DNA from 4 places in the Rhizobium sp. PP-F2F-G48 genome. Region 4 is predicted to be linked to each of the others. Evidence: predicted binding sites of a transcription regulator. Region 4 holds the regulator's gene; each other region holds the start of a gene.
What was found. The regulator PhoB, encoded in region 4, activates phosphate uptake and scavenging genes when phosphate is short. The targets are predictions, from matches to a motif close to TGTCATNNANCTGTCAT.

Region 1 (7,324 bases), on a different contig from region 4:
TAGCGCCCCTCGACCTTCACCGGATAGGCATAGGTCGTGGCGATATGGCCGTGCTGGGCGATGTCCTCGTAGAGCTTCACATGCACGAGGCCGTATTCTTCCAGCCCGTGCATGACCCGCGTCTCCGTCTCGCGCGGCTCGAGAAAGCGCAGCGGCTCGGGGATCGGCACCTGGAAGACGAGGGTCTGGTGCGCCTGCAGCCGCTCTTCCGGAATGCGGTGGCGGGTCTGGATGATCGTCGCATTCGCCGTCTTCGTGGTCGTCGCCACATTCGCGGTCTTGGCGAAGAAGGCACGGATCGAGACGGCGTTGGTCGTATCGTCGGCGCCCTGGTCGATCACCTTGAGAACGTCGTCCGGCCCGAGAATGGCCGCCGTCACCTGCACCCCGCCCGTGCCCCAGCCGTAGGGCATCGGCATCTCGCGCGAGGCGAACGGCACCTGATAGCCGGGGATGGCGATGCCCTTCAGGATCGCACGGCGGATCATGCGCTTGGTCTGTTCGTCCAGATAGGCGAAGTTGTAAGCGGGCAGGGTCATTCCGCGGCCTCCTGTCGGTCCATTTCCGAGGTCTTGGTCGCATGTTCCCGCCGCAACATGCGCAGCAGGTCGAGCTCGGCCTGAAAATCCACGTAATGCGGCAGCTTCAGATGCTCCACGAAGCCGGTGGCCTCGACATTGTCGCAGTGGGAGAGGACGAACTCCTCGTCCTGCGCCGGTGCCGCACGGTTCTCGTCGAATTCGTCCGCGCGGAGCGCCCGATCGACAAGGCTCATCGACATGGCCTTGCGTTCCGACTGACCGAAAACGAGGCCGTAGCCGCGCGTGAAGCGGGGACCGTCCTCGCCGCCGCCCTTGAACTGCGACACCATCTGGCACTCGGTGACGCGGATCGCGCCGATGGCGACGGCAAAGCCGAGTTCCGGCAGGTCGATCTCCAGATCGACAAGGCCGATGCGCACTTCGCCGACGAAGGGATGCGTGCGCCCGTAGCCGCGCTGCGTCGAATAGCCGAGCGACAGAAGAAAGCCTTCGTCGCCGCGCGCCAGCGCCTGAAGCCGCAGATCCCGTCCCGCGGGAAAGCCGGTCGGGTCGCGGGTGAGGTCGCCGGGCTCGGCATCGGATGCGACATCCGGCTCGATCAGGCCCTCGCCATTGAGGATATCCGTCACGCGGGGATAGGCGGCATCGCCGGCCACGTCGCCAGCCACGTCACGCCGGGCGCCGGGCTCGACGGGGTGGTCGCCGGCCATGTCGGGGTCGATCAGGCGGTGTGTATAGTCGAAGGTGGGTCCGAGCAGCTGCCCGCCGGGAATGTCCTTGTAGGTGGCCGACACGCGGCGCTCGATCCGCATGGCCCCGGTCTCCACCGGCCGCGTCGCGCCGAAGCGCGGCAGCGTCGTGCGATAGGCGCGGATGAGGAAGATCGCCTCGATCAGGTCGCCGCGCGACTGGCGCACGGCCATGGCGGCGAGCTCGGGATCGTAGAGCGACCCCTCGGCCATGACGCGATCCACAGCGAGCGACAGCTGGCCGGCGATCTGGTCGAGCGAGAGTGCAGGGACGGAGCGGTCGCCCCGACGCCGGTCGGCGAGCAGCCGGTGCGCCTTTTCGATGGCGGCTTCCCCGCCCTTGACGGCAACATACATGGCTTAGGCCTCCTGGATGCGTGTGGTGCGGGGCAGGGCCAGCGCCTCGCTGCCCGAGACGAGGACGAGATCGAAGCCGAGCGGAAAGCCGGCGCGGTTGGCGGCCATGACATCGGCAAAGCCCTTCGGCAGGCCTTGCGGCGCGATGTCGCTCGAGGTCTCGATGCCCGGCCCGCTGAGGCTGAGGCGCTCGCCGCCGCGAAGGGAGGCGACCGGCAGAAGCAGCGTGGCCGAGCGATCCGGATATTCCGCCGTGCCCACCGCAAAACGGCTCCAGGCAGTGGTGTCGCTGTCGTCGGCAAGGTGAACGAAGCGGGCGGACGGCACCGCGCCTGTTATCGGCGCGCCGGTGTGGAAGCCGACCCAGGCTTGTGCGTCCGGCATGTCCGTTTCGAAGAACACGGGCGTATCGTTGTCGGCCAGCGCCAGAAGGATCGCGCCGGCCGCAGACGACATCGGCCTGGGGGGGCCGGCAAGGCCTGCGAAGTCGGCGATGCTGCCCGGTCGCGCAAAGGCATCCATCAGGGCGCGAAAGGCGCGCTGCGACCCGAAGACGGGCTCGGCGAAACCGCCATCGACAAAGGCAAGGCTCATCGGTCTTCTCCCCGAACCAGCGTGAAGAAATCGACGCGTGTCGCTTCCGTTTCTTCCGCGCGCTGCCGGCGCGCTTCGGCATCGAGGACCAGCGCGGGTGCGACGACATCCGTCTCGATCATGGGCTGCCATTCGGCACGCTGACCGAGCGCGTCGAGATGCGCCACCATGCGGGCCTTCTCCAGGTCGCGACCGAGAACGATGGCGTGGCCGACCTCGCCGCTGTCGAGCTTCACGGTCGCCCGCGTCACGCTGGCTTCGCCAAGGTTGAACGGTGCGCCGCCGCCGCCGATCCGTCCGCGCACCATCACGGCACCGATCTCCGGCCCCCGCACGGGGATTGCCGACGGTGCGGTTCTGGCAATCGCACCGTAGCGCTCGGCAAGGATGTCCGCGGGCATGGACGCCATGGCGTCGAGCGCGCGTTTGCGATCTGGGATCTGCTGTTCTGTGGTCATTTCGGATCCTATTTGTCTATTTGTGTAGACAACTAATCTTGATCCGATTTATAACCCGAAAATCATGACGCCGCTGTGACACTCTTTACTGGCGGCGCTGAAGGGATGGGCCATGGACAGACAGGATGACGGAATTTCACGCTGGCGCCGGGTGGCCGATGGCATTCGCGCCTCGATCCTTGCGGCCGCAGTAACCGACCGCCTTCCCCCGGAAACGGAGCTTGCGGCCGACTATGGCGTCAACCGCCACACGGTGCGCCGCGCCATCGCGGCCCTTGCGGCGGAGGGCATCGTCCGGGCCGAGCGGGGTCGAGGGACCTTCGTCAATCCGGTCGAGCCGCGCATCTCCTATCCGATCGGCACGCGGGCGCGGTTTTCCGAAAACATGATGCGGCAATCGCTGGAGCCCTCGGGGCGTCTCGTCGGATCGCAGAAGGTGGTGGCGGACATGGCGATGGCGCGGCTGCTCGGCCTCGCGCCGGGCGCCCCGCTTCACCGGCTGGACCATATGGCCGTGGTGGACGGCGTGCCTCTGTCCCGCTCCACCTCGCACTTCTCGGCCGAGCGCTTTCCCGGCATCATCGCGGCCTATGCGCAGGAGGGCTCGATCACCCAGGCGCTGCAGCGCTGCGGCCTTGCCGATTATCGCCGGCGCGAAACGCGCCTGACGGCCGAACGGATCGCTGCGACCGATGCCGACGCGCTCGCCTGCGCCGCCGATGCCATCGTGCTCGTCACCAATGCCGTCGATGTGGATCTCGAGGACCGGCCGGTGCAGGCGATACGCACCCGGTTTCTGGCGGATCGCATGGAACTCGTCTTCGCCAATCCGCAGAGCGCCCTTTAAGCGGACGCCCTATCGCCCGACCTTCGGCCGGTCCACCGGCGCGACCATCAGGTTGATGCCTTTGGAGCGCATGCGCTCCAGATGCTCCGGCGCGATATTGTCGTCCACGATGACGAGATCGAACTCGGTGAGGGCTGCGAAGGAATAGAGCGCACGGCGCTCGAATTTCGTGTGGTCGGCCAGAAGGATGCGCATGGCGGCGCTGTCGAACATCGCCCGCTTGGTCTCCACCATTTCCGGCGACTGGTGAAACGCGACATCGTCGAGAATGGCCGACATCGACATGAACACGGTATCGCCCCGGAGTTTTTCGATCTCGCGGATGGTCATGCGGCCCATGAAGGCATTGCACCAGTTGTAGAACTGCCCGCCAAGACCGAGCAGCGTGACGTCCGGTACGGCCTTCAGCTCGTTCATCAGATTGAGCGAATTGGTAATGACCGTCAGCGGCACTTTTTCCGGCAGGTGGTGGGCCATCTGCAGCACGGTGGTGCTGTCGTCGAAGAAGATCGCCTGTCCCGGCTCGATGAAGGTCATGGCCGCCCGGGCGATCGCAGCCTTCTCGCGAGCCTGGCGGCTCGATCGGTAGACGTCGCTGGATTCGATCAGGCTCGTCGGGGCGGCGGTGACGATACCGCGCGTCTTGCGGAAAAGGCCGCGGCTGACGAGTTCGTCGACATCCCGGTGCGCCGTCATCAGGCTGATGCCGAAACGGTCGGTCAGGTCCTCGATCCGCATGGAGCCCTCGGCCATCACGGCCTCGGCGATCAGCTGACGGCGCACGATCTGGCGGGCATGACGACTGTCGCTCGGAAGCTCGGACATGAACGGACTGGCGGTTGTCTTGTTCGTCATCCCGGTGCCCCTCTGTTCGCTCTGCCTGCGTCCTAGCGGAATGAATTTGACATTTGATACCCACCAGCGGCGATCTCTGTGATCAAATGTAAAATTCTTAAATTCCACTCGAATCATGAACTTCCTAGTGGTTTTTTGGATTCCGGCATTTGCCCTCATGGGTGCTGCAAACGGGAGCAAATGTCGGAATCAAACCACTAGCGCATAAAACCTTCAACGGAAAACCCGTTCGCACGGATGCGACCAGCGAGCGAGGCGACCTGAGGACAATGAGAAAAGGGCGCCGCGGACGGCGCCCTCTCTGGCCTTGGGAGTTTACTTGTCGAGGACGAAGGGTGCCGAGTACTTGTCGACATTGTCCTTGGTGATGAGCAGGCAATCGAACAGCTGCTTTTCGGACTTGGCGCCCGTCGCGCCCGTCTTGATGAAGCTGTCGGCCTGCTTCACGGCTTCTTCCGAGAAGACGGCGACCGGCTGGAGCACGGTGTACTGCAGCTCGCCGGCCTTGATGGCGGCGACCGCATCCGGCGAGCCGTCGAAGCCGCCAACCTTGACGTTGGCGATCTTGCCGGCTTCCTTGAGTGCCGCGATGGCGCCGAGCGCCATTTCGTCATTGCCGGAGATCACGCCGTTGATGTCGGGATTGGCCTGCAGCATGGACTGCATCTTGTCGTGACCCTTGGTGCGATCCCAGTCGGCCACTTCCGACGCCACTTTTTCGAGGTCCGGATACTGCGTGAGAACGGTCTCGTAACCGTTGGAGCGGGTCGCGGCATTGTTGTCGGAGGGAGCGCCGAAGAGTTCGACATACTTGCCCTTATCGCCGACGGCTTCCACCCACTGCGTGGCACCAAGGGCGGCACCCTGCGCATTGTTGGAGACGAGCTGCGCCTTGGCGAGGCCTTCCTGGTTGATCTCGGCATTGACGAGGATGACCGGAATGCCGGCGGCAACGGCCTTCTTCACCGCGCCGACGGAGCCGTCGGCATTGGCCGGGTCGAGGATGATCGCGACCGACTTGTTGGTGATGGCGGTGTCGATCAGGTTGCTCTCGGTGTTGGTATCGCCCTTATGCGCGCCGACGGTCGCGGTGTAGCCGAGCTTTTCGGCAGCGGCCTTGGCCACGTTGCCTTCGGTCAGCCAGTAGGGGTTGGACGGATCGTTGACGATCACCGTCATCAGGCCCTCGGCATAAGCGGTGCTGGCGAACATCGTGGCGGCAGCGGCGGCGGCCATCAAGAGGCGGGTTGCTTGTTTCATCATGGTCTCTCTCCCGGTTTTGAAATGCGGTTCGGTTGTGCCGGTCACCCGGCGGTGCTTGTCCGTGGCCGACGCCGCCTCTCCTCGAAAGGCAGGGGCCGGATAGGCGGAGAAGGTCGTGTGTCGGTCGCCGCTTACTTCGGGCGGCGCCCGTACTGGATGCTGTTGAGCAGGACGGCGAGAACGATGACCGCGCCGGTAAAGACGGTCTGCCAGTAGGAAGACACGCCGATGATGACGAGGCCATCCGACAGGAAGCCGATGACGAAGGCGCCGAGCATGGTGCCGCCGATCGTGCCGCGTCCGCCGGTGAGCGCCGCGCCGCCGATGACGACGGCCGCAATCGCCGTCAATTCATAGGTGGTCCCGGCCGTCGGGCCGGCGGAGGTCAGCTGCGACGACAGGACGAGGCCGGCAATCGCCGCGCAGACGCCCGAGAGCACATAGACGATGATCTTGACCCGCTTGACCGGCACGCCGGACAGCTCTGCCGCCCGCTCGTTGCCGCCCGACGCATAGAGCCAGCGGCCGAAAGCCGACCGGCTGAGCATGACGAAGCAGAGGATAGCGAGCAGAGCGAGCACGAGAACGCCGATCGGCACGCCGAACAGCCGGTTGAAGCCCAGCCAGTCGAAGCCTGTATTGCCGAGCTCCGGCCGTCCGCCGAGATTGTTGAAGGTGAGGCCATTGGTCATCAGCAGGGCCACCCCGCGCGCGACATAGAGGACGCCGAGCGTCGCCACGAAGGCGGGAACGCGGAAATAGGCGATCAGCACGCCATTGACCGCGCCGACGAAGGCGCCGAGCGCGCAGGTCAGAATGACCACGACCCAGACCGGCGGATAGAGCACCACACCGAGCTGTTCGAGCGTGACGCCCTGCATGAGATAGCCGGCGACAACGCCGGACAGCCCGAGCGTCGAGCCGACCGAGAGGTCGATGCCGCCATTGAGGATCACGAGCAGCATGCCGATGGCGAGAATCCCGAAGATCGCCACATGCGACGACATGATCAGGAAATTGGCGACGGAGAAATAATAGGGCGACAACAGCGAGAACACAACGATGATCGCGATCAGGGCGAAGAAGGCGCGGCCCTCGAGCAGGAGCTGAGCGATGTTCATCGTCTTCTTCTGCGGCGTCGGGCGCGCGGTGGAATGGGTTGCCGACATGATCAGTGCGTCCTCGTTTCGGGCTCGTGCCCATCCGATCCATGGCCTCCGGCTTTTTCGCCGGATGCCGCCATGATGAGTTCCTTGGTGACGTCGGAGCCGAATTCGGCGGAAATCCTGCCGCGGCGCATGACGACGATGCGGTGCGCGATGCTCAGGCATTCGCCCACTTCCGATGTGGAATAGATGACCGCGAGGCCTTGTCTTGCGCGCTCGGCGAGCAGCTTGAACACTTCCGACTTCGCGCCGATATCGATGCCGCGGCTGGGCTCGTCGAGCAGCATGACCTCCGGATTGGTCGCCAGCATCTTGCCGATCACGACCTTCTGCTGGTTGCCGCCCGACAGCGAGCCGATCGGCGCCGTGCCGCCATCCGTCTTGATGTGGACCTTGGCGATCGCGTCGGTGACGAGGCCGGCTTCGCCGCGGCGCGAGGTGAAAAGGCCCTTGGTGAAGGCACCGATGCTGGCAAGCGACAGGTTGCTGCCGA
Region 2 (7,324 bases), on a different contig from region 4:
CCGCCTTCGACGTCGGACTGAGCTGAACCAGCCCTTCTCCCACCGATCGGCCAACGTGCCATCGGTGGGCCGCTGGCCAAAACCGTCTGTCACTTGAACCACGCACCCGAGCGTACCGCGATCAGAATGGTCAGCCCATAAACGACCAGCGCCAAGCCAATGGCATAGAACAAGCCGTTGAGCGAACCGGTCCACCGCAAGGCGATCCATCCGCCACCGAGCGCTATGGCGATGCGGAGGAAGCCGCTTGCCAGCGGCCAGAACAGTCGCCCGGCGCCCTGCGACGCGAAATACAGCGACAGGCCAAGACCAAAGAAGCCGTAGGTCGGCCCGACAATCCGCAAATAGGCGCTGCCCGTCTCGATCATGTCGGGATCGGCGCTGAACAGGCTGAGCCAGTGTTCCGGCCAGATCGCTGCCGCCAGCCCGATAGCCTCCGTCAGAACGAAGGCCAGCGCACCTCCCGTCAATGCGATCTGCAACGCCCGTTGACGCTGCCCGGCACCGATATTCGTGCCGACCAAGGCGACCAACGGTGCACCTATTCCGAAGATCAGCGGGATCAGCAGATATTCGAGACGCGCTCCGGTCCCGAAACCGGCGACGGCGCTCACGGCGGTGAAGGAGGCGACCAGCGCGGTGGCCCCGCCGATGGTGACATTGGTCTGGATCGACGTGATGGCCGACATCGCCCCGACGCGCAGGATGCTCGTCATGCTGTCCCGTCGGAGTCGATCCCAGCGGAAACGCACCGCGCAGCGTCCGGCGAAAATGTACCAGGCCATCGCGATCGTGCCGCCAAGGTAGAAGATCAGCAGAGCCGCGCCACCGCCGGCAATTCCCATGGCCGGGATGGGGCCGAAGCCAAAGATCAGCAGGGGCGAGATCGGCACGAGGAAAACGATCCCAACGCAGATGACGATCGCCGGGTAGAGCATGTTTCCCGTGCCGCGAATAACGCTTGCGAGCCCGTTCATGAGCCAGATGAAGACGTTTCCGGCGAAGACGACGTTCGAATAGATCAGCGCCGCTTCGAGTTCGGCGCCTTCTCCGCCCAGCATGCGGTAGATCGGCTCGCCGAACGCCAGGAAGATCGCGGAGAAAGCAAGCCCAAGAACGATGTTGATCACGATCGCATGGAGGACAAGCGTATCCGCCTCTGCCCTCTGCCCGCCACCAAGCGCCCGCGCGACCGCCGAGGAAATCCCTCCCCCCATGGCGCCGGCAGAGATCATGGTCATCAGCATCACAGGCGGAAAGACCAGCGCCATGCCGGCCAGCGCATCCGTGCCGAGTTTCGCCACCCACCAGGTCTCGATAAGGCCGGTCGAGGCTTGAGCCACCATGATCACGATATTCGGCCACGCCATGCTGAGGAGCAGCGGGAGGACCGGAGCATTGAGGATACGGGAGGTCCGCGCTTCGGCCAGAGAGATTTTGGGTGTTGTCATGGGTTGAGTCATAGCCCGTCCTCGTACCGGCTGCGGATTCGCTCATTTGCCGCAGGGCCCGGCCTGTTGCGGAAGGCAGGATCGAGCACCGAGCGTCCGCTGATCGCGTCGATCACGATAGGCCGTGCCTCCAGTCCCGTCTCCGCATTGACGAGCGCGACGCTCTTGCCCTCCGGCGCGAAGTGCGTGTTGCCCCACGCCTGAAGCATCACGAGGACCTGATGAAAATCCTGGCCGCACTCTGTCAGCAGGTAGGCGTTGCGGGCAGGCCGCTCGCTGTAGCGGCGCTTTTCCAGCAACCCGCTTTCGACGAGCGCCTTTAACCGTGCCGCCAGGATGTTGGGTGCGATGCCGAGGCTCTCCTCGAACTCGTCGAAGCGGCTGAGGCCGTTGAAGGCATCGCGGAGAATGAGGATCGTCCATTGATCGCCGACGCGCGCAAGGCTGCGCGCAATCGGGCACTGCATTTCGCCAAAACGTGTTCGGTCCATGTTCCGCGCTCCCGTGATGGACAATCATCCCGGAGTAACTTGCAAAATGCAAGTTATAAGTCGCGAATGCTTCGGATCCGGGCAGATCCGAAGATGAGGAAGGTTATGCGCCTTGCTCGGTTAGCGACTGAAATGAATGCGCGCATACGCGACCGATGTTCGATAGCGCCCCGCTCTGTCTGCCGGAAAGGTCAGGCGGCAGGCACTGGAGCGTCTACTGCCGCACGACGATGCGAGCGCCTTCCGGCACGCGATCGTAAAGATCGATGATATCCTGATTGATGAAGCGCACGCAGCCGGAGGATTGCGCCTTGCCGATCGAGCGCCAGTCCGGATTGCCATGCAGCCGGTAGAGCGTGTCCTGACCGTTCTGGAAGATGTAGAGCGCGCGGGCGCCGAGCGGATTGTTGATCCCCGGCTCCTGGCCTCCATTGGCGATCGAGTAACGGGCAAGCTTTGGCTGGCGCGCGACCATCTCGTCGGGCGGCGTCCAGCGCGGCCATTTCTTGCGCCACTGGATGACCCCCTCGCCCTGCCAGGCGAATCCATCCTTGCCGATGCTGACGCCATAGCGCATTGCGGTTCCACCCTTCTCGACCAGATAGAGATAGCGGGCTTTCGTATCGACGACGACGGTGCCGGGCGCTTCGCCGGTGGGATCGATGACGCGCTGGCGATAGAACCGCTGCGGAATATTCTTGTAAGGGATAGCCGGCAGGCTAAAGCCTTCGTCGGTGCGGGCCGCGTAGATGACGGCGGGATCGGGTTGCTCGCCATCATAAGTCTTCGGTGCGATGACGTTGACGACGGGCTCCAGAAACGCGCCAATGCTCTGTGTGGAGCAGCCCGTCAGGAGCGTCGCGGAGGCGACGCCCGCGCATCCGAGAAAGCGTCGGCGCGATAGCGAAACGGTGGTCGTCATCTCAAGGCCTTGGGGGTTGGACAGGCGCTTGGCGCCTCTGTCGGAGGGTTTGTTGTTTGAAGGGGACGCGCCAATGGCCGGGCTCGGAAAGCTAGACCATCGACGTCATGTCAAGGCAGAAATGTCGGGACCGTCAGCCGGCAAACAGCGTCAGCTCGGGCGGCACGATGGCAAGATCGCCACGACGGCGGGCGATGGCATAGGTCAGGGCGCCGCGGACGGCTTCCGCGCTGACAGGCTTTTTCAGGACGCCCATCGTGCCGGAAACGCCCTTGCCCAGCATGTCCGGATCCGACGTGGTGAAGATAACCGTGACGTCGTGATCCTGCGCCAGGATACGGCCGATTTCCGGGCCGCTCGGCCCGTCGGCAAGGTTGACATCGACGAATGCGATGGCGGCAAGACCACCGATCCGCAACGCATGCTTCTTGCGGCTGGCAAAGCCAACGACGCCGGCATTGAGGCCTGCCGCAGAAACGGCATCTTCCAGGTCGAGCGCCAGCAAGAGATGATCTTCGATGATCACGACGGGATAGTCGATGATCGGACGGCTCTGCCACCGGCGGACTGTGTTCTCGGTCATGACGCTATACCCATTCGACGTTGAGACTGCAGCTGAAATGGATGAGCAAAGCTTTTGTTCCAATTTTATTTGAATTGTCTCGAACTCTAGATTATTAACAAAGTATTAATGGAGAAGAGCGAGAGGTTTTACTTTATCGACTTGATGGCCGCCGCGCCCTTCGGCGGTTGATTGGCCGTGGAAGAGGGGCGATTGAAGGTTGCCGCCCGAGAAAAAGCCCGGCATATGTAACCGTCTAATGACGGTCGAGGAGGATCGTCGCGCTGATATCGCGGAGCGGCACACCTTGCTTCGCCACAACCGGGAGGACGTTCATGTTCAAGACATTCCTGAAGGCATCGACCCTGAAGGCGACCGTCGCCGCACTTGCTTTGTCGGCTACCGGGCCGTTGGCCGCATCAGCGGCGACCGACCTGCAGTGGTGGCACGCGATGACCGGCGCCAACAATGAGGTCGTCAACCAGCTTGCCAAGGAATTCAACGAGAGCCAGAGCGAATACACCATCACGCCGGTGTTCAAGGGCACGTATCCGGAAACGCTGAACGCCGGCATCGCCGCCTTCCGCTCCAAGCAGCCGCCGGCGATCATTCAGGTCTTCGACGCAGGCAGCGGCGTGATGATGGGTGCCGAAGGCGCGATCATGCCGGCCGCCGAAGTGCTGCAGAAGGGCGGCTTCACTTTCGACAAGTCGCAATATCTTGCTGGCATCGCGGCCTATTATTCGAAGCCCGACGGCACCATGCTGTCCTTCCCCTACAACTCGTCCTCGCCGATCCTCTATTACAACAAGGATATCTTCGCGAAGGCCGGCCTCGACGCCGAGGCGCCGCCGAAGACCTGGCCCGACGTCTTTGCGGCTGCCAAGAAGATCAAGTCGAGCGGTGCCGCATCCTGCGGTTTCACCTCGACCTGGCTCACCTGGATCCAGACCGAGAACCTGGCCGCCTGGAACAATGTCGCCTATGGCACCAATGAGAACGGTCTGGGCGGCACCGACGTCAAGCTCGAGTTCAATGCGCCACTCTTCGTCGAGCACTTCCAGGCGATTGCGGATCTGGCAAAGGACGGCACCTTCCGATATGGCGGCCGGACCTCGGAGGCCAAGCAGCTCTTCATGTCGGGCGAATGCGCGATCCTGACGGAATCCTCCGGCGGTCTCGGCGATATCGTCAAGTCGGGCGTGAAATACGGCATCGGCCAGTTGCCCTATTACGAAGGCCACGGACCGCAGAACACGATCCCGGGCGGCGCGAGCCTCTGGGTCTTCGGTGGCAAGAGCGACGCGGAATATGCCGGCATCGCCCAGTTCTTCAACTTCCTGTCGCAGACCAAGATCCAGGCCCGGCTGCACCAGGTTTCCGGCTACATGCCGGTTACCAATGCGGCCTATGAGGAGACCAAGAAGTCTGGCTTCTACGACAAGAACCCAGGCCGCGAGACGCCGATCCTGCAGATGATGGGCAAGGCGCCGACCGAGAACTCCAAGGGTGTGCGTCTCGTCAACCTTCCACAGGTTCGCGACATCATGAACGAAGAGTTCGAAGCGATGCTTGCCGGCAAGCAGGATGCGAAGGCTGCTCTCGACAAGGCCGTCGAGCGCGGCAACGCGGCCATCGCGGAAGCCAACGGCAACTGATCCGCACCTGACCGTCTCGCCGGCCCCCGCTTACAAGGGTCGGCGAGACGTCTGCCTGTCGTCCCGAGGAGCTCCCGGTGCACAACGTCGCCTTTCCCAACAAGATACTGCCCTACCTGCTGGTCGCCCCGCAGATCATCCTCACGGTCATCTTCTTCTTCTGGCCCGCAAGCCAGGCGCTCTATCAGTCCGTGATGCGCGAGGACCCGTTCGGCCTGAAAAGCGGCTTCGTCGGCCTTGCCAATTTCCGTTCCGTGCTGTCGGATCCGAACTATATCCACGCGCTGCAGGTCACCGTGGTCTTCAGCATTCTCACCGCTCTCGTCTCCATGGGCGTGGCGCTGTTGCTGGCGACCGCCGCGGACAAGGTGGTGCGCGGGCAGACCTTCTATCGCACGCTGCTGATCTGGCCTTATGCCGTGGCGCCTGCCGTCGCCGGCATGCTCTGGCTCTTCATGTTCAACCCGGCCATGGGCACGTTTGCCTATCTCTTGCGCCGAAACGGTTTTGGATGGGATCCGCTCCTCAACGGCGATCAGGCCATGGGGCTCGTCGTGGTCGCGGCCGCCTGGAAGCAGATCAGCTACAATTTCCTGTTCTTCGTCGCCGGGCTGCAAGCCATTCCGAAATCGCTGATCGAGGCAGCATCCATCGACGGTGCCCGCGGCGCACGGCGGTTCTGGACCATCGTCTTTCCGCTGCTGGCGCCGACCACCTTCTTCCTGCTGGTCGTCAACACGGTCTACGCCTTCTTCGACACGTTCGGCATCATTCATTCCGTCACCGGCGGCGGGCCGGCGAAAGCCACGGAAACGCTGGTCTACAAGGTCTACAACGACGGCTTCGTCAACCTGAACCTCGGCTCCTCGGCGGCGCAGTCCGTCATCCTCATGGTCATCGTCATCGCGCTGACGGCATTCCAGTTCCGCTTCGTCGAAAAGCGGGTGCATTATGGTTGAGGCCCCGAGATGATCGAAAAACGCCCCATCGCCAACTTCGTCGGCCATGTCATCCTGATCCTCGGGATCATCGTCGTCGCCTTCCCGATCTATTATACGTTCATCGCCTCCACGGCGACGTCGGAGGCGATCATCCGCCCACCCATGTCGCTGCTGCCCGGCGGCCATTTCGTCGAGAACTACACCGAGGCGATGACCGGCGGCGTCGAGCGCGTCGTCGGGGTCAGCCTCGAACGGCTGCTGTTCAACTCCTTCGTGGTCGCCGTGGCGATCGCGGTCGGCAAGATCGTCATCTCGTTCCTGTCGGCCTTCGCCATCGTCTTCTTCCGCTTTCCCTTCCGCATGGCCTTCTTCTGGATGATCTTCGTCACGCTGATGCTGCCGGTCGAGGTTCGCATCCTGCCGACCTACAAGGTGATCGTCGATCTCGGGTTGATCGATACCTATGCGGGGCTGACCCTGCCCCTGATGGCCTCGGCAACCGCGACGTTCCTCTTCCGTCAGTTCTTCCTGACCATACCCGGAGAGCTCGTGGAGGCCGCGCGCATCGACAATGCCGGGCCGTTCCGCTTCATGCGGGATATCCTGTTGCCGCTGTCGAGCACCAATATCGCGGCTCTGTTCGTGATCCTGTTCATCTATGGCTGGACGCAGTATCTCTGGCCGCTGCTCGTGACCAATGATGCGAAGATGAACACGGTCATCATCGGGCTGCGGCGCATGGTGGATTTCACCGATGCCTCGACGCCGTGGAACTATGTGATGGTCACGGCGATCCTTGCGATCATCCCCCCCATTCTCGTCGTGGTGCTCATGCAGCGCTGGTTCGTCAAAGGTCTCGTGGAGACGGAAAAATAATGGCCAATATCGTCCTCAACGACGTCCGCAAGAAATATGGCAATGTCGATGCCATCAAGGGCATTTCGCTCGATATCGCCGACGGCGAGTTCCTCGTGCTCGTCGGCCCGTCCGGCTGCGGAAAATCGACGCTGCTGCGCATGATCGCGGGCCTCGAGAGCATTACCGGCGGCGAGATCTCTATCGGCGGGCGTGTCGTCAACACGCTGGAACCCTCCGAGCGGGACATCGCCATGGTGTTCCAGAACTACGCGCTCTATCCGCACATGACGGTGCGCCAGAATCTCGCCTATGGCCTGAAGAACCGCAACACGCCGCAGGCCGAAATCGATCGTCGGATATCCGATGCGGCCAAGGCGCTGGAAATCGAGGCCTTTCTGGAGCGCAAGCCCCGTCAGCTCTCCGGCGGCCAGCGCCAGCGCG
Region 3 (7,324 bases), on a different contig from region 4:
TGCGTCAGGGCGAAGGCGCCGATGACGCCGTCGAACGAGAAGCTGGCATCGAGCACTTCGAGATAGATGAACGCTCCGAGACCGCCCTTTGCCGCCTCGCTCATCGTCCTCTGCGACGCATCGAGCAGGCCACCGATGACTTCGACGACAAGGAAGGTCACGAGGCCATAGATGGCGGAGAAGACGAAGGTGGTGCTTTCGACGTCCGGCGTCGCCGCATCGTCCGGGATCAGTGCGGAGAAGGCGAGAATCAGGATGAGGACGAAGGCGATTTCGACGCCCTTGATGCTGGCTGCCGCCGACAGACGCTTTTCGATGAACGAGATCCAGTGGATCTTCTTGTCATGGTCGAAGAAGTAGGAGAGACCGACCATCATCAGGAAGGTGCCGCCGAAGGCTGCGATCGGCAGGTGGGCGTCGTTCATGATGCGCGCATACTCGTCCGGCCTTGCGGCCGCGAGGATGATCGCATCGATCGGGCCGATACCGGCGGCGATGACCACGATCAGGAGCGGGAAGACGATCCGCATGCCGAAGACGGCGATCAGGATGCCCCAGGTCAGGAAGCGCTGCTGCCAGACCGGCGTCATGTCCTTGAGCTTGTTGGCGTTGACGATGGCATTGTCGAAGGACAGCGAGATTTCGAGCACGGCGAGAACCGTACAGATGAAGAAGACGGTGGCCATGCCGCCGATCGTGCCGGTCTCGTTCCAGCCGAGCCAGGCGCCGAGCGCAAGGCCGACGCCGGTGACGATGAAGGCCCAGGTGAAATAGCTGAGGGTCGGGGTCTCGGTGGAGGGGGTCATGCGCCTGCTCCCCCGTTTGCAGCCGCATCCGCAGCCGGGTTCGCCCCGGTGAGGGAGGACGCGTTATACGCAAAGACCGATGTCGTGCCCGCGCGGGTACGCATCGTCGTGAAGACGTTCTTTGTCATGGGAATTTACATCCGCCGGCTCAGTGTGCTGGCGGTACCGACATCGCGAGAGCGCCGTTAAAACTCTCGCCAGAGGGGCCCGGCACCAAGTTCGTCCCGCGCGAGTGTCGATGTCGTATGCGCGGGATTGCTGAACTATCTATCCATCTCGCACCCGACGTCAAGTCGGGACACGCGCGACGGGTAAACTCATTTCCTTTTGTCATGAGACCATCGCGAACCGGCACTGGATCATGCCTGCCTTTTGTGGCAACAGGCGGAGCGGCCTGCAGCGCCGGATCGAGCGCGCACCGACCCGCGCACCGGCCTGCTCCCCGACCTCATCTCCGATCCCGCCGAGCAAGCCGCCATGTCGTCCACCGCGCCTCCCCAACCGCCTGCCATTCCGCCTGTCACCCCGGCCTGTCCGGCGACCCTGCAACATTCGGCCGGCCTTGGAATCGTCTTCATGCTCCTGGGCATGCTGATGTTCTCGCTGAACGACACGATGGGAAAATGGCTGGTCGAGACCTATCCGGTCCTGCAGCTGATGGCGATCCGCAGTGTCGCCGCCCTCCTCGTGCTGCTGCCGCTCGTTCTGCGCCGGGGCGTATCGAGCGTCATCCGCGTCGAGCGTCCGGGGCTGCAGGCCTTGCGGGCACTGCTCTTTGCCATCGATGCCACCGCCTTCTACTTTGCCGTCGGCTTCATGCCGCTCGCCGATGCGATGATCTACTGGCTCGCGGCCCCCATCTATGTCGCGGCGCTGTCGCCCTTCCTGCTCGGCGAAAAGGTCGGTTGGCGGCGCTGGACGGCGATCCTCATCGGCTTTGCCGGCGTGCTCGTCGCGCTCGACCCTTCGCGCGAGAGCCTGTCGCTTCCGGCCCTGGTCGCACTCTTCGGCAGTGCCTGCTTCGCCTTTGCCATCATGCTCGGCCGCACCTTGCGCACCACGCCGGATACGACATTGGTGGTCTGGCAGTTCGTCGGCTCTCTCGTCTTTTCGCTGATCGGGATGGCCGTCGTTCCCGGCAGCTGGAAGCCGCTCGATCCCGCAACCATTCTCCTTCCCGCCCTGCTCGGCGTGGTCGCCATGCTCGCCCATGTGCTTGTCAGCCGTTCCCTGAAGCTCGCGGATGCCGCAACCGTCGTGCCGCTGCAATACACGCTGCTTTTCTGGGCCGTGGTCTTCGGCTGGATCTTTTTCGGCGACACGCCACGCCCGACGGTCGTCATCGGTGCCGCGCTGATCGTCGCCTCCGGTCTCTTCATCTTTTTCCGTGAGCAAAAGCTAAAGAAAATCAACCACCGCGACGAATAGCGACCGGATTGACCGTTGAGCGTTGCCAAAGCGGTTGCGATCCTTATGCTGGTCAACCAACAGGGAACGGGCGGCAGCGGCTCCAAGGGACGGCGACGTAACCTCGAGAGGACGCCCGGAGAAAATCGCGGCGGCGAACAATGCGGCCGGCACAACGGGGAGAGTGGGAATGGGACTGATCAGCCTTCGGCAATTGCTGGATCATGCGGCCGAAAACGACTACGCGGTACCGGCTTTCAACGTCAACAATCTGGAATATGTCCAGGCGGTCATGCGAGCTGCCGACAAGACGGACAGCCCCGTCATCCTCCAGGCGAGCCGCGGCGCGCGCGCCTATGCCGGCGACGGCTTCCTGCGGCACCTGATCCTCGGCGCGGCCGAGGAATATCCGCATATCCCGATCTGCCTCCATCTCGATCACGGCGACCAGCCCTCCACCTGCATCTCGGCCATCACCAACGGCTTCACCTCCGTGATGATGGACGGCTCGCTGCTCGCCGACGGCAAGACGGTGGCAAGCTATGAATACAACGTCGCGGTGACCGCCGAAGTCGTGAAGATCGCCCACGCGGCCGGTGTCTCGGTCGAAGGCGAACTCGGCTGCCTCGGCAATCTGGAAACGGGTGCGGGCGACAAGGAAGACGGGCATGGTTTCGAAGGCAGGCTGACGCGCGAGGAACTGCTGACGGACCCGGAACAGGCCCTCGACTTCGTGGCCAAGACCGGCGTCGATGCGCTTGCCGTCGCCATCGGCACCAGCCATGGCGCCTACAAGTTCACCCGCGCGCCGGATGGCGACATCCTGTCGATCGAGACGATCGAGAAAATCCACAAGGCCCTGCCCAACACGCACCTCGTCATGCACGGCTCTTCCACAGTGCCGCAGGACCTGCAGGACCTGTTCACCGCCTATGGCGGCGAGATGACCCAGACCTGGGGCGTGCCGCTGTCGGAAATCCAGCGCGGCATTCCCTTCGGTGTCCGCAAGGTCAATATCGACACCGACCTGCGTCTTGCGATGACCGGAACGATCCGCAAATGCTTCAAGGAGAAGCCTGAGAACTTCGATCCGCGCGGCTATCTGAAGCCCGCGACGGCCTTGATGACCGATGTCTGCCTGGAGCGTTTCGAGGCCTTCCGCACCGCCGGCAAGGCGCCGTCGATCCGTATCAAGCGCATGGCCGAAATGGCTGCCGCCTACGCAAAGATGGCATGATCACAGTGCAGGGTAGCAGCCAGGAAAAACGGGGGGGAAAACCGGGGGCTTCCGCCCCCGACACCTCTCTCGACGCGACAGCCGCCAACCACCTTCCCGCGCCCGTCGTGGTCATGGGCGTGAGCGGTTGCGGCAAGAGCTCCGTCGGCGAGGCCATCGCCAAGGCTTTCGCAACCGATTTCATCGAGGGAGACGCCCTTCACCCACCGGAAAACATCGCCAAGATGTCGGCCGGTACGCCGCTGACCGACGAGGATCGCTGGCCGTGGCTCGATGCCGTCGGCAAGGCTCTGCACGAGGGTTCGGATGCGGGACACGCGGTCGTCGTATCCTGTTCCGCCTTGAAGAAAGTCTACCGCGATCACCTGCGCCAAGCCGCGGGCGGGCGGCTCGCCTTCGTCTATCTCACCGGCACCAGAGCCGTCCTCGAATCCCGCATGGGCCACCGAACGGGCCATTTCATGCCGACGACATTGCTGGACAGCCAGTTGGCCACGCTGGAACCGCCGACAGGCGAAGACCTCGTGGTCACGGTCGATATCGATCGCCCGCTCGAGGCGGTCGTGATCGCCGCCATCGATGGCCTGGGCAATCTCCCGACGGAATGACAGCTTTTTAGACAAAGGCACCGATACCCGGGCTGCGGCATATTTGACGCATAGCGGCTTTGCTTCTTTGAGAGCGCATTCGCCCCGGTGACTCCGGCGGGGAAAGCGCTTTAAGGACATGCGGAAGACGACTTTCCGTGATTCTCAAGACGGCATACCGACGGGGGAACGCGGGCGAGGCGACGGAAGGTGGGAACATGGCGCGATGTCATGACGTCGTCACACGAGAATGACACGCGTGCCGCAACGACGGTACAAATCCACATCTGCTTCGACATGCGTCTCCTGGTGCTCGGATGATGTGGAACAGGAAAGACTGCCACGGCTTTGCAAGATCGTGCGAAGGCCGGAAGCGGCCAGGATGAGGATGCGATGCGCTACGCCCTTTACTTCACGCCCCCCAAAGACGACGCGCTGACCCTGGCTGCATCAGCTTGGCTCTCCCGCGATGCCTTTCTCGATGGTCGCGTGCCGACGCCCGAGGTCCCCGGTTTCTCGACGGAAGAATTGGGCACGCTGACGGCAGACCCACGGCGCTACGGCTTTCACGCCACGCTGAAGGCGCCCTTCGAACTTGCGCCCGGCCGCACGGAGGCCGAGCTGCTGGCAGCGCTGGACGAGTTCTCCGCCGAAAGCGAGCCGTTCGAGATCCCGTCCCTGACGCTCGGACAGCTCGGGCCTTTCTTCGCGCTCGTTCCCGGTGCGCCGTCGGATGCGCTTGCGAGCTTTGCCGCCGAAACCGTGCGGCGGTTCGAGCCCTTCCGGGCAGCCCTGTCGCCCGAAGACATGGAGCGGCGCAAGCCGGAGACGCTGCCGCCGGCCGAGCGGCGGAATCTCGAAACCTGGGGCTATCCCTATGTCTTCGACGCGTTTCGCTTTCACATGACGCTGACCGGCAAGGTTCCGGAAGATCGGCGCCCCGCCATGCGCACCGCACTCGAAGAGGCCTTTGCCGGTTTCCTCGGAAAGCCGCTGCCGGTGACCGCCCTTGCGCTCTTCATAGAGCCGAAGCGCGGCAGTCCTTTTACCGTCCACTCGCTGATGCCGCTGGGCGATGCCGCGATCGAAGGAGAGAAATGATGGCCATCGAGCAGATCTTCACCAATGCCAGCATTGTTCTGCCGGATGAAATCGTCAAGGGATCCGTCCTCGTTCGCGACGGCGAGATTGCCGATATCTCGACCGGCTCGCTGCACACCGGAGAAGACTTCGAGGGCGATTACCTCATTCCGGGCCTGGTCGAACTGCACACCGACCACCTGGAAACGCATTATTCCCCCCGTCCGGGCCTGCGCTGGATGAAGATGGCGGCGATCCAGGCGCATGACGCGCAGATCGTCACCTCCGGCATCACCACCGTCTTCGATTGTCTGCGCATGGGATCGGCGGAGGGCGACGATGGCTTTGCCACCGGCGAGATGCGCGCCATGGCCGATGCGCTGGCCGAGGCCGAGCATGAGAACCGGCTGCGCGCCGATCACCGCATCCACCTGCGCTGCGAGGTCTCGACCGACAATGTGCTCGACCAGTTCGACGCCTTCCGCGACGATCCGAAGGTCGGTCTCGTCTCTCTGATGGACCACGCGCCGGGCCAGCGCCAGTTCCAGACGATGGATCAGTACATCCTCTATTACAAGATCAAGCGCGGCCTCTCGGACGAGGCCTTCGCAATCTATGTCGAGAAGCAGCTGGCGCTGTCGGAACGCAATTCCGCCCGCCACCGCATCGCGCTTGCCGAGCTCTGCGCCGCCCGCGGCATCCCGATCGCCAGCCACGACGATGCCACGGTCGCCCATGTCGAAGAATCGATCGACCTCGGCGTCAAGCTGGCGGAATTTCCGACCAGCCTGGAGGCCGCCGACCTCTCGCACGATGCCGGCCTCAGCGTTCTCATGGGCGCGCCGAACGTCGTTCGCGGCGGCTCGCACTCCGGCAACATCGCTGCGCGTGATCTTGCCGAGCGCGGCGTGCTCGATGTGCTCTCCTCCGACTATGTGCCCTTCAGCCTTATCCACGCGCCTTTTCTGCTCGCCGATGCCATCGAGGGCTTCGGCCTGGAAAAAGCGATCGCGCTCGTCAGCGACAATCCCGCCCGCACGGTCGGTCTGGAAGATCGGGGACGGATCGCGATCGGTCGCCGCGCCGACCTCGTGCGCGTCGAGCGCCCACGTGGCGTTCCCATCGTCCGCTCCGTCTGGCGCAAGGGGCGGCGTGTCGCATGACCCCGGATCACCCGACAGGCGGCACCGGCGCCATGATCGTCGTCGTCGGCCCGAGCGGCGCCGGCAAGGACAGCGTCATCGATTATGCCATGACCCGGCTGAAGACGAGATCGACCGAGGTGGAGCTTGTGCGCCGCGTGATCACGCGCGCGCACGACGCCGGGGGCGAGGATCACGAAGCCATATCGCCCGAGGCGTTTTGCGCCCGTGCCGAGCAGGGTGCGTTTGCCGTGCATTGGGAGGCCCACGGCCTTCACTACGGCATTCCCGCCGCATGTCACGCCAAACTCAAGGACGGACGCACGCTCGTGGCCAATGGCAGCCGCGCCGTGCTTGAGAAATTTCGGGAGGCATTTCCGCGCGTAGCTGTCGTCAATATCGTTGCGTCGCCGGAGGTCATCGCCGCCCGTCTGATTGCCCGCGCGCGGGAAAGCGAGGCTGAGATCCGCCAGCGGCTCGCCCGCCAGGTGCCGGATATGACGAGCGATCCGCATCTGACCACCATCGACAATAGCGGCCCGCTGGAAGAGGCCGGCGAGCGCTTCGCCGCCTTCGTGCTGTCCTTGGCGAAGGCCGAAGCCAGTTGACGGATAAGGGCGTCAAACGCGCCCTTATCCATTGTTCGGTTTACTCGATGTCGAACGACACGCCCTGGGCGAGCGGCAGCGCCTTCGAATAGTTCACCGTGTTGGTCGCCCGACGCATATAGGCCTTCCAGGCATCCGAGCCGGATTCGCGACCACCGCCGGTTTCCTTTTCACCCCCGAACGCGCCGCCGATTTCTGCACCCGACGTGCCGATATTGACGTTGGCAATGCCGCAATCCGATCCGTCGGCCGACAGGAACCGCTCGGATTCCTGCAGGTCGCGGGTAAAGATCGAGGAGGACAGGCCGGCCGCGACCGCATTGTGGGCCGCAATCGCCGTGTCGAAGTCGCTGTACTTCATCACATAAAGAATCGGCGCAAAGGTTTCCTCCAGCACCGGCCCTGCCTGCTCCGGCATTTCGACCAGCGCCGGCTTCACGTAATAGGCTTCGGCGTG
Region 4 (7,324 bases):
CGCTCCGCCCGGATCGCCTTCAGCAATTCGGCGGAGGGCACGGCGGCCTTGATACCGAGCATGAGGCCTTCGCCGCGGATTTCCTCGATCACATCGGGGAACCGATCGGCAAGCGATGCGAGCCCCTGACGGAAGACCAGCGCGACGTCGCGCACATGCTCGAGAAAGCCGTCGCCGAGAACGACGTCGAGTACGGCATTGCCGACGGCCATGGCCAGCGGATTGCCGCCATAGGTGGACCCATGCGTGCCCGCGACCATGCCGGACGCAGCCTCTTCCGTCGCCAAGCACGCGCCGAGCGGGAAGCCGCCGCCAATGCCCTTGGCAGCTGCGAGGATATCTGGCGCGATGCCGGACCATTCATAGGCAAACAGCTTGCCGGTCCGCCCGACGCCGCACTGGACTTCATCGAAGATCAGCATCAGGCCGTGTTCGTCGCAAAGCGCGCGCAGCGCCTGCAGGAAGGCCTTGGAGGCCGGGCGAATACCACCCTCGCCCTGGATCGGCTCGATCAGGATCGCCGCAGTCTCTTCGGTGATCGCATCCTTGACGGCGTCGAGATCGGCGAAGGGCACCTGGACGAAGCCGGGTGCCTTCGGGCCGAAGCCTTCGAGATATTTTTCCTGGCCGCCGGCCGCAATCGTCGCGAGCGTGCGCCCATGGAAGGCACCTTCGAACGTGATGACGTGGAAACGCTCCGGCCGCCCCTTGGCGAACTGGTAGCGACGCGCCGTCTTGATGGCGCATTCCAGAGCTTCGGCACCGGAATTGGTGAAAAAGACCTTGTCGGCGAAGGTGTTGTCCGTCAGCCGCTTGGCAAGCTTTTCCTGGCCGGGGATCTCGTAGAGGTTCGACAGATGCCAGACCTTCTCGGCCTGGTCCTTGAGCGCTGCAACAAGATGCGGATGCGCATGGCCGAGCGAATTGACGGCCACGCCCGCGGCGAAATCGAGATAGCGCGCGCCATCTTCCGCCACCAGCCAGACACCTTCGCCGCGCTCGAAGCGCAGCGGCGCACGCATGTAGGTCTCGTAAAGCGGGGTTGCCTCGGCCATCGTGCCTATCTCCTCGTCCTGTCCGCACGCGCTTTGCGGGGAAGGTTCGATCCGTTTTCGCAGGGACCGGCAGTGCCGGCCCGAAATGAAAAATACCGCCCTGACGGCGGCGAGCGCACTATCGGTTTTTCAGGTGCCGCTGTCAACAAAAGTCCCGGAAATACGGGTCTGGCATGCGTTTTCCGGGCGCGATGCTTTCCGGCAAAAAGACCTTGCAAATATATCACGCAACGGCAGCAAGTTGGGGAAAACCCAAAAATCGATTCGGGTCGATTCCCCGGACTCTTGTCACGGAGTCACCCCGTCTCTAGGTTAGCAAGGAATTGCTAGACGCATGCGGCGGACCTAGTCACCAGAAGAGTCAAGGCGTTGCAGCTTCGGAGCCATCCGGGGCGCGGTGAGGGATTCGTCCTTCCGTATGCCTGGAATGGAGACGACAATGAACTGGACTGACGAGCGGGTAGAGAGACTGAAGAAGCTGTGGGCCGAAGGCCTGAGCGCGAGCCAGATCGCGGCGCAGCTCGGCGGCGTCAGCCGAAATGCGGTCATCGGCAAGGTTCACCGCCTGTCGCTCCCCGGCCGCGCAAAGGCAGGCGGAGCCTCGCCGAGCGCAACCCGTCCGAAGCGTCCCGTCGTCGCCGCACGCCCGGCAGCACCGGAAGCCATCGTTGCCAACGCGGCTCCCCGCGCCGTTCCCCAGCGTCCGATGGCCCGTCCTGTCAACGCGATGAACGTCATCGAAGATTCCGAAAGCGTCTTCGCGCCGGAAACCGCACTGACCGTCACCGGTAGCGGCGCCGGCGCAACGGGCAGCAATGTCGTCGTGCCGATGTCGCGCAAGCTGGTTCTGACGCAGCTCACCGACCGCACCTGCAAGTGGCCGATCGGCGACCCGATGAAGGACGAGTTTCACTTCTGCGGCAATGACTCGCCGGATAGCTCGCCCTATTGCACCTTCCACGCCAAGCTTGCCTACCAGCCCTCGGCCGAGCGCCGTCGCGCCCGATAAGGGTCCGCGTTTTCAGACAGAGCAAAAAAAGAAATCGCCTTCTTCGTTCTGCGAAGAAGGCGATTTCATTTGTCCTTACTGTCAATCTGGGAAGATCGCCGCGCGCCAGGAACGATGCGTTCCCAGCTCTAAAGATGCAAGCGTTCAGCTTTCCAGCGAGTAACCCGCGCCGCGGACGGTCCGGATGACGTCCTGCATGTTGGAAAAGTTGAGGGCCTTGCGCAGGCGACCGACATGGACGTCGACGGTCCTCTCGTCCACATAGATATCATGCCCCCAGACGCCATCGAGAAGCTGCGAGCGCGAGAAGACGCGGCCGGGCGAGGCCATGAAGAATTCGAGCAGGCGAAACTCGGTCGGGCCGAGGCGGACTTCGCGGGTCTTGCGATGGACGCGGTGCGTCTCGCGATCGAGCTCGATGTCGCCGCACTTCAACAGCGAGGACAGCACTTCGGGACGCGCGCGGCGCAGCATGGCCTTGACGCGCGCGATCAGCTCGGGCGTCGAGAACGGCTTGACGACATAATCGTCGGCGCCGGTGGCAAGGCCGCGAACCCGCTCGCTCTCTTCGCCGCGCGCCGTCAGCATGATGATCGGCAGGCGCTCGGTCTCGCTGCGCTGGCGCAGGCGCCGGCAAAGCTCGATGCCGGACACGCCGGGCAGCATCCAGTCGAGGATCAGGAGATCCGGCAGCCGTTCCTGCAAGCGGACTTCCGCCTCGTCGCCCCGGTTGATGGTATCGACGTCGAAGCCTTCGGCCTCGAGATTGTACCGCAGGAGAACGCTCAGGGCTTCTTCATCTTCGACAACGGCAATTTTCGGCTGCATTTCTGGACTCCGTAGTGTCCTCGTCGCATGACGAGGCTTTCGCCAGAACCCGAAGGCGGCGATCATCGTTGACTGTTCAGGCATGGCGGCGGGAAACCGCCCTTTCGGCCGCCGATCCCTCAACCGAGGCATCGACCGCGTTCAAGACCGGAGACGATGGGCGCAGGAGCGTTTCCCTCCTGCGCCGTTCGCTCAGGTGGCGAGTGCGCCGACGGTGTTCGACGAGTCGTCTTTCGGGCGTTCGCCGAGCGGCTGCGCGCCGGTCGTCATGTAGTAGATCGTCTCGGCGATGTTGGTCGCGTGGTCGCCGATGCGTTCGATGTTCTTGGCGCAGAACAGGAGATGCGTGCAGGGCGTGATGTTGCGCGGATCTTCCATCATATAGGTCAGGAGTTCGCGGAACAGCGAGGTGTAGATCGCGTCGATCTCGCCGTCACGCTCGCGGATGGCCTTGGCCTTTTCGGCCGAACGGGAGGCGTAGACATCCAGCACTTCCTTCAGCTGCATCAACGTCAGCTCGGCCAGATGCTCGATCCCGCGGGACAGCTGGCGCGGCAGGCTGGCGCTGGACACGGCGATAACGCGCTTGGCCGTGTTCTTGCCAAGGTCGCCCACGCGCTCGAGATCGGCCGCGATGCGGATCGATCCCATGATCTCGCGCAGGTCGGCCGCCATCGGCTGACGCTTGGCGATCGTCACGATCGCCTTTTCGCCGATCTGGCGTTCGGCATCGTCGAGCACGACATCGTCGGAAATGACCTTCTGGGCGAGACCCAGATCGGCGTTGACGAGGGCGCGTACGGATTCCGCGACCATCTGCTCGGCAAGGCCACCCATCTCGGAGATGCGGCGGCTGAGATATTTCAGGTCTTCGTCATAGACGGATACGATATGGGTTGCCATGGATCCTGTCCTTGGAGTTCGGTCACGGGCGCTTCGCTGTCGGTCGGGCGACCGATCAGCCGAAGCGTCCCATGATGTAATCCTGGGTGCGCTGGTCATCCGGATTGGTGAACATCTTGTCGGTATCGTTCTCCTCGACGAGATTGCCGAGGTGGAACATGGCGGTGCGCTGCGAAACGCGGGCGGCCTGCTGCATGGAGTGCGTGACGATCACGATCGTGTAGTTGGCGCGCAGTTCGTGGATCAGTTCCTCGACCTTGGCAGTGGCGATCGGATCGAGCGCCGAGCAAGGCTCGTCCATGAGGATGACCTCGGGGCTGACGGCAACGGCGCGTGCGATGCAGAGACGCTGCTGCTGGCCGCCAGAGAGGCCGGTGCCGGATTCGTGCAGGCGATCCTTCACCTCGTTCCAGAGGCCGGCCTTCTGCAGGCTCTGCTCGACGATGGCGTCGAGTTCGGCCTTGCTGCGGGCCAGACCGTGGATCTTCGGCCCGTAGGTCACGTTCTCATAGATCGACTTCGGGAACGGGTTCGGCTTCTGGAAGACCATGCCGACGCGGGCGCGAAGTTCGACGACGTCGATCGAGGGATCGTAGATATCGCCGTCATCGAGCGTGATCTTGCCGGTCACCCGGCAGTGATCGATCGTGTCGTTCATGCGGTTGAGCGTCCGCAGGAAGGTCGACTTGCCGCAGCCGGACGGGCCGATCAGGGCCGTGACCGTGTTCTCGCGGATGTTGAGGTTCACGTCGAACAGCGCGCGCTTTTCGCCGTAGTAGACCGACACATCCTTGCCGATCATCTTGTGAGGGACAGCATTCATCTTCTGATCGACCGCCTTTTCGAGAGTCGCTTCTGACATCATGTTCATAATTCTCTACCTCACTACCAGCGTCGTTCAAAGCGGCGCCGCAACAGGATTGCGCCCAGGTTCATGACCACCAGGAAAATCAGGAGCACGATGATCGCGCCGGAGGTCCGTTCGACAAATGCACGTTCGGCTTCGTTGGCCCACATGTAGATCTGGACCGGCAAAGCCGTCGAAGGTTCGAGCGGCGAGCCCGGGAAATCGACCACGAAGGCCACCATGCCGATGAGCAGCAGCGGTGCGGTCTCGCCGAGCGCATGCGCAAGGCCGATGATGGTGCCCGTGAGGATACCCGGCATGGCAAGCGGCAGGACATGGTGGAAGATGGTCTGCATCTTCGAGGCACCGAGGCCCAGGGCTGCGGCCCGGATGGACGGCGGCACCGCCTTCAGCGCGGCACGCGTGGCGATGATGATGGTGGGCAGCGTCATCAGCGTGAGGACGAGGCCACCGACGAGAGCCGCCGAGCGCGGCATGCCGGCGAAGTTGATGAAGATCGACAGGCCGAGCAGACCGTAGACGATGGAAGGAACGGCCGCGAGGTTGTTGATGTTGACCTCGATGAGGTCGGTCAGCTTGTTCTTCGGCGCGAACTCTTCGAGATAGATCGAGGCGGAGACCCCGATCGGCAGCGCGAGCGCCAGAACGATCAGCATCATGTAGAGCGAGCCGAGCGCTGCGACGCCGATGCCGGCGGCTTCCGGCCGCGACGAGGCGCCCGAGGTGAAGAGGCCCGTGTTGAAGGACTTCGTCATCGCCCCGTCCTGCGCGAGCGTCTGCATCCAGGCGAGCTGCTTGTCCTTTACCTTACGGTTGGCCTCATCGACCGTCACGTCGATCTGGCCCTTGTTGGCCGAGTCGATATTGCCTTCGGCGAGCAGCGCCACCGGCACCGTCTGGCCGATGATGGCCGGATTGGCGACGACGACGTCGCGGAGCTGCGTGCGGGCGCTGGCCGAGACCATATCGGTCGCCAGCTTGACGTCGGCGCGGTTGTTGGGATCGATGCCCAGCTTCTGCACGAGCGCATCGCGCACCAGCAGTGGATAGTTCGCCGTCATCAGCTTGGCGGGGTTGGTCGCCCGTTCGTTCTTCGGATCGATGACCTTTTCGCTGAACGTGATCGGCAGGACGATCTCGGTCTGCAGGAAGGCGGTATAGCCCTTGGAGACGACGGTCCAGAGGAGGAGGCCGAGAAAGAAGATGCCGATGGAGATCGCCCCGATGCCATAGGCCCGGAAGCGGCGTTCTGCGGCGTAGCGGCGCTTGATGCCGATATCGCGACGGCTGACGGCGGGACGCGGCGATGAACCGGCGAGAGATGTGGTCATGTCGGTCATTCGTACTGTTCCCGGTATTTGCGCACGATGTAGAGCGCGTAAATGTTGAGGCAGAGCGTGATGGCGAACAGCGTGATGCCGAGCGCGAAGGCGACGAGGGTCTGCGGAGAGGTGAACTCCAGGTCGCCCGTCAGCTGGTTGACGATCTTCACCGTGACCGTGGTCATCGGCTCGAAGGGATTGAGCTGCATGCGCGCCGCCACGCCCGCTGCGAGCACCACGATCATCGTCTCGCCCACGGCGCGGGAGGCCGTCAAGAGAAGGGCGCCGACGATGCCGGGAAGAGCGGCAGGCAGGACGACGCGCTTGATGGTTTCCGATCGCGTGGCGCCCAGCCCGAGCGATCCGTCCCGCAACGACCGGGGCACCTGCGTGATGATGTCGTCGGACAGAGAGGACACGAAGGGGATCAACATGATGCCCATCACGATGCCGGCCGTGAGAACGCTCTGTGCCTGGATGAAGCTCTGATAGTTGCCGGTGACGAGGCCGTTCAACTGGCCCGAGATATCCCGCAGGAAAGGACCGACCGTGACGAGGGCGAAGAAGCCGTAGACGATGGTCGGGATGCCGGCGAGAATCTCCAGCAGGGGCTTGGCGACCGACCGCACGGTGTTGTTGGCGTATTCCGCCATGTAGATCGCCGCGAAGAGGCCGATCGGCACCGCAAACAGCATGGCCACGAAGGCGATGTAGAGCGTGCCGGCGAGAAGCGGCAGAAGGCCGAACTGCCCCGCCTGTCCCGCCTGGCCGGCTGCGGCGAAGCGCGGATCCCACACTGTTCCGAAGAAGAACTCCATCGGCGAGACCGACGCGAAGAAGCGCAGGGCCTCCGACAGCATGGAGCCGATGATGCCGATCGTCGTGAGGATGGCGATGGAGGAGGCAAGGATCAGGCCGCCGAGAATGACCTGCTCGACGCGGTTGCGCGCCCGGAAGCGCTGGGAGATGCCGCGAAGCGCCAGAACGGCACCGCCGATGGCGAGCAGCAGAACGACGCCGGCCATGGCCAGGTGGCTGTTTGCGGTCATCCGGTTGAAATCGGTCGCCGACTCGATCATCCAGGCTTCGCCGGCGCTGGCCAGCGGAATGCCCTTGGCGGCCATGGCGTCGCGCAGATTGATGGCGCCGCTGTCGAGCGCGCTGCGCTCAGTGTCCGAGAGAAGCGCCAGGCCACGGGCGACCGACTTGACCTGCCCGAGCGCAAGCTCCGCGGGCGCGCTGCCCTGGTTGAGGACTTCGGTCGGAAGATGGAAGAGGACGCTGCGATCGATCATCGGCGGGGCCGCGACCAGCCAGACCCCGAGAACGACGAGGGCGG

Region 1: a site for PhoB is predicted at 2,765-2,781, ahead of phnF (phosphonate metabolism transcriptional regulator PhnF). Genes of this name have one in related genera too.
Region 2: a site for PhoB is predicted at 3,675-3,691, ahead of ugpB (sn-glycerol-3-phosphate ABC transporter substrate-binding protein UgpB). Genes of this name have one in related genera too.
Region 3: a site for PhoB is predicted at 4,265-4,281, ahead of C8J36_RS11775 (DUF1045 domain-containing protein). Genes of this name have one in related genera too.

What each region holds. Positions count from the first base shown of each region.
Region 1 is NZ_SLVH01000005.1:104,934-112,257, reverse strand. Features, by position in the region: gene C8J36_RS13585 (alpha-D-ribose 1-methylphosphonate 5-phosphate C-P-lyase PhnJ) at 1-539, opposite strand, end outside; gene C8J36_RS13580 (carbon-phosphorus lyase complex subunit PhnI) at 536-1,648, opposite strand; gene phnH (phosphonate C-P lyase system protein PhnH) at 1,652-2,242, opposite strand; gene phnG (phosphonate C-P lyase system protein PhnG) at 2,239-2,700, opposite strand; gene phnF (phosphonate metabolism transcriptional regulator PhnF) at 2,813-3,547, shown strand; gene C8J36_RS13560 (DeoR/GlpR family DNA-binding transcription regulator) at 3,557-4,402, opposite strand; gene C8J36_RS13555 (D-ribose ABC transporter substrate-binding protein) at 4,718-5,665, opposite strand; gene C8J36_RS13550 (ABC transporter permease) at 5,797-6,786, opposite strand; gene C8J36_RS13545 (sugar ABC transporter ATP-binding protein) at 6,837-7,324, opposite strand, start outside.
Region 2 is NZ_SLVH01000012.1:84,833-92,156, forward strand. Features, by position in the region: gene C8J36_RS21705 (3-oxoacid CoA-transferase subunit B) at 1-26, shown strand, start outside; gene C8J36_RS21710 (MATE family efflux transporter) at 90-1,451, opposite strand; gene C8J36_RS21715 (helix-turn-helix domain-containing protein) at 1,460-1,942, opposite strand; gene C8J36_RS21720 (L,D-transpeptidase) at 2,157-2,864, opposite strand; gene C8J36_RS21725 (response regulator) at 2,998-3,447, opposite strand; gene ugpB (sn-glycerol-3-phosphate ABC transporter substrate-binding protein UgpB) at 3,762-5,084, shown strand; gene ugpA (sn-glycerol-3-phosphate ABC transporter permease UgpA) at 5,162-6,043, shown strand; gene ugpE (sn-glycerol-3-phosphate ABC transporter permease UgpE) at 6,053-6,901, shown strand; gene C8J36_RS21745 (sn-glycerol-3-phosphate import ATP-binding protein UgpC) at 6,901-7,324, shown strand, end outside.
Region 3 is NZ_SLVH01000004.1:114,200-121,523, reverse strand. Features, by position in the region: gene C8J36_RS11795 (DUF475 domain-containing protein) at 1-806, opposite strand, end outside; gene C8J36_RS11790 (DMT family transporter) at 1,284-2,234, shown strand; gene fba (class II fructose-bisphosphate aldolase) at 2,404-3,450, shown strand; gene C8J36_RS11780 (gluconokinase) at 3,564-4,058, shown strand; gene C8J36_RS11775 (DUF1045 domain-containing protein) at 4,431-5,138, shown strand; gene C8J36_RS11770 (alpha-D-ribose 1-methylphosphonate 5-triphosphate diphosphatase) at 5,138-6,280, shown strand; gene phnN (phosphonate metabolism protein/1,5-bisphosphokinase (PRPP-forming) PhnN) at 6,277-6,867, shown strand; gene C8J36_RS11760 (aldehyde dehydrogenase family protein) at 6,908-7,324, opposite strand, start outside.
Region 4 is NZ_SLVH01000003.1:575,437-582,760, forward strand. Features, by position in the region: gene C8J36_RS10715 (aspartate aminotransferase family protein) at 1-1,055, opposite strand, end outside; gene C8J36_RS10720 (GcrA family cell cycle regulator) at 1,495-2,064, shown strand; gene phoB (phosphate regulon transcriptional regulator PhoB) at 2,209-2,892, opposite strand; gene phoU (phosphate signaling complex protein PhoU) at 3,085-3,795, opposite strand; gene pstB (phosphate ABC transporter ATP-binding protein PstB) at 3,851-4,666, opposite strand; gene pstA (phosphate ABC transporter permease PstA) at 4,681-6,003, opposite strand; gene pstC (phosphate ABC transporter permease subunit PstC) at 6,000-7,324, opposite strand, start outside.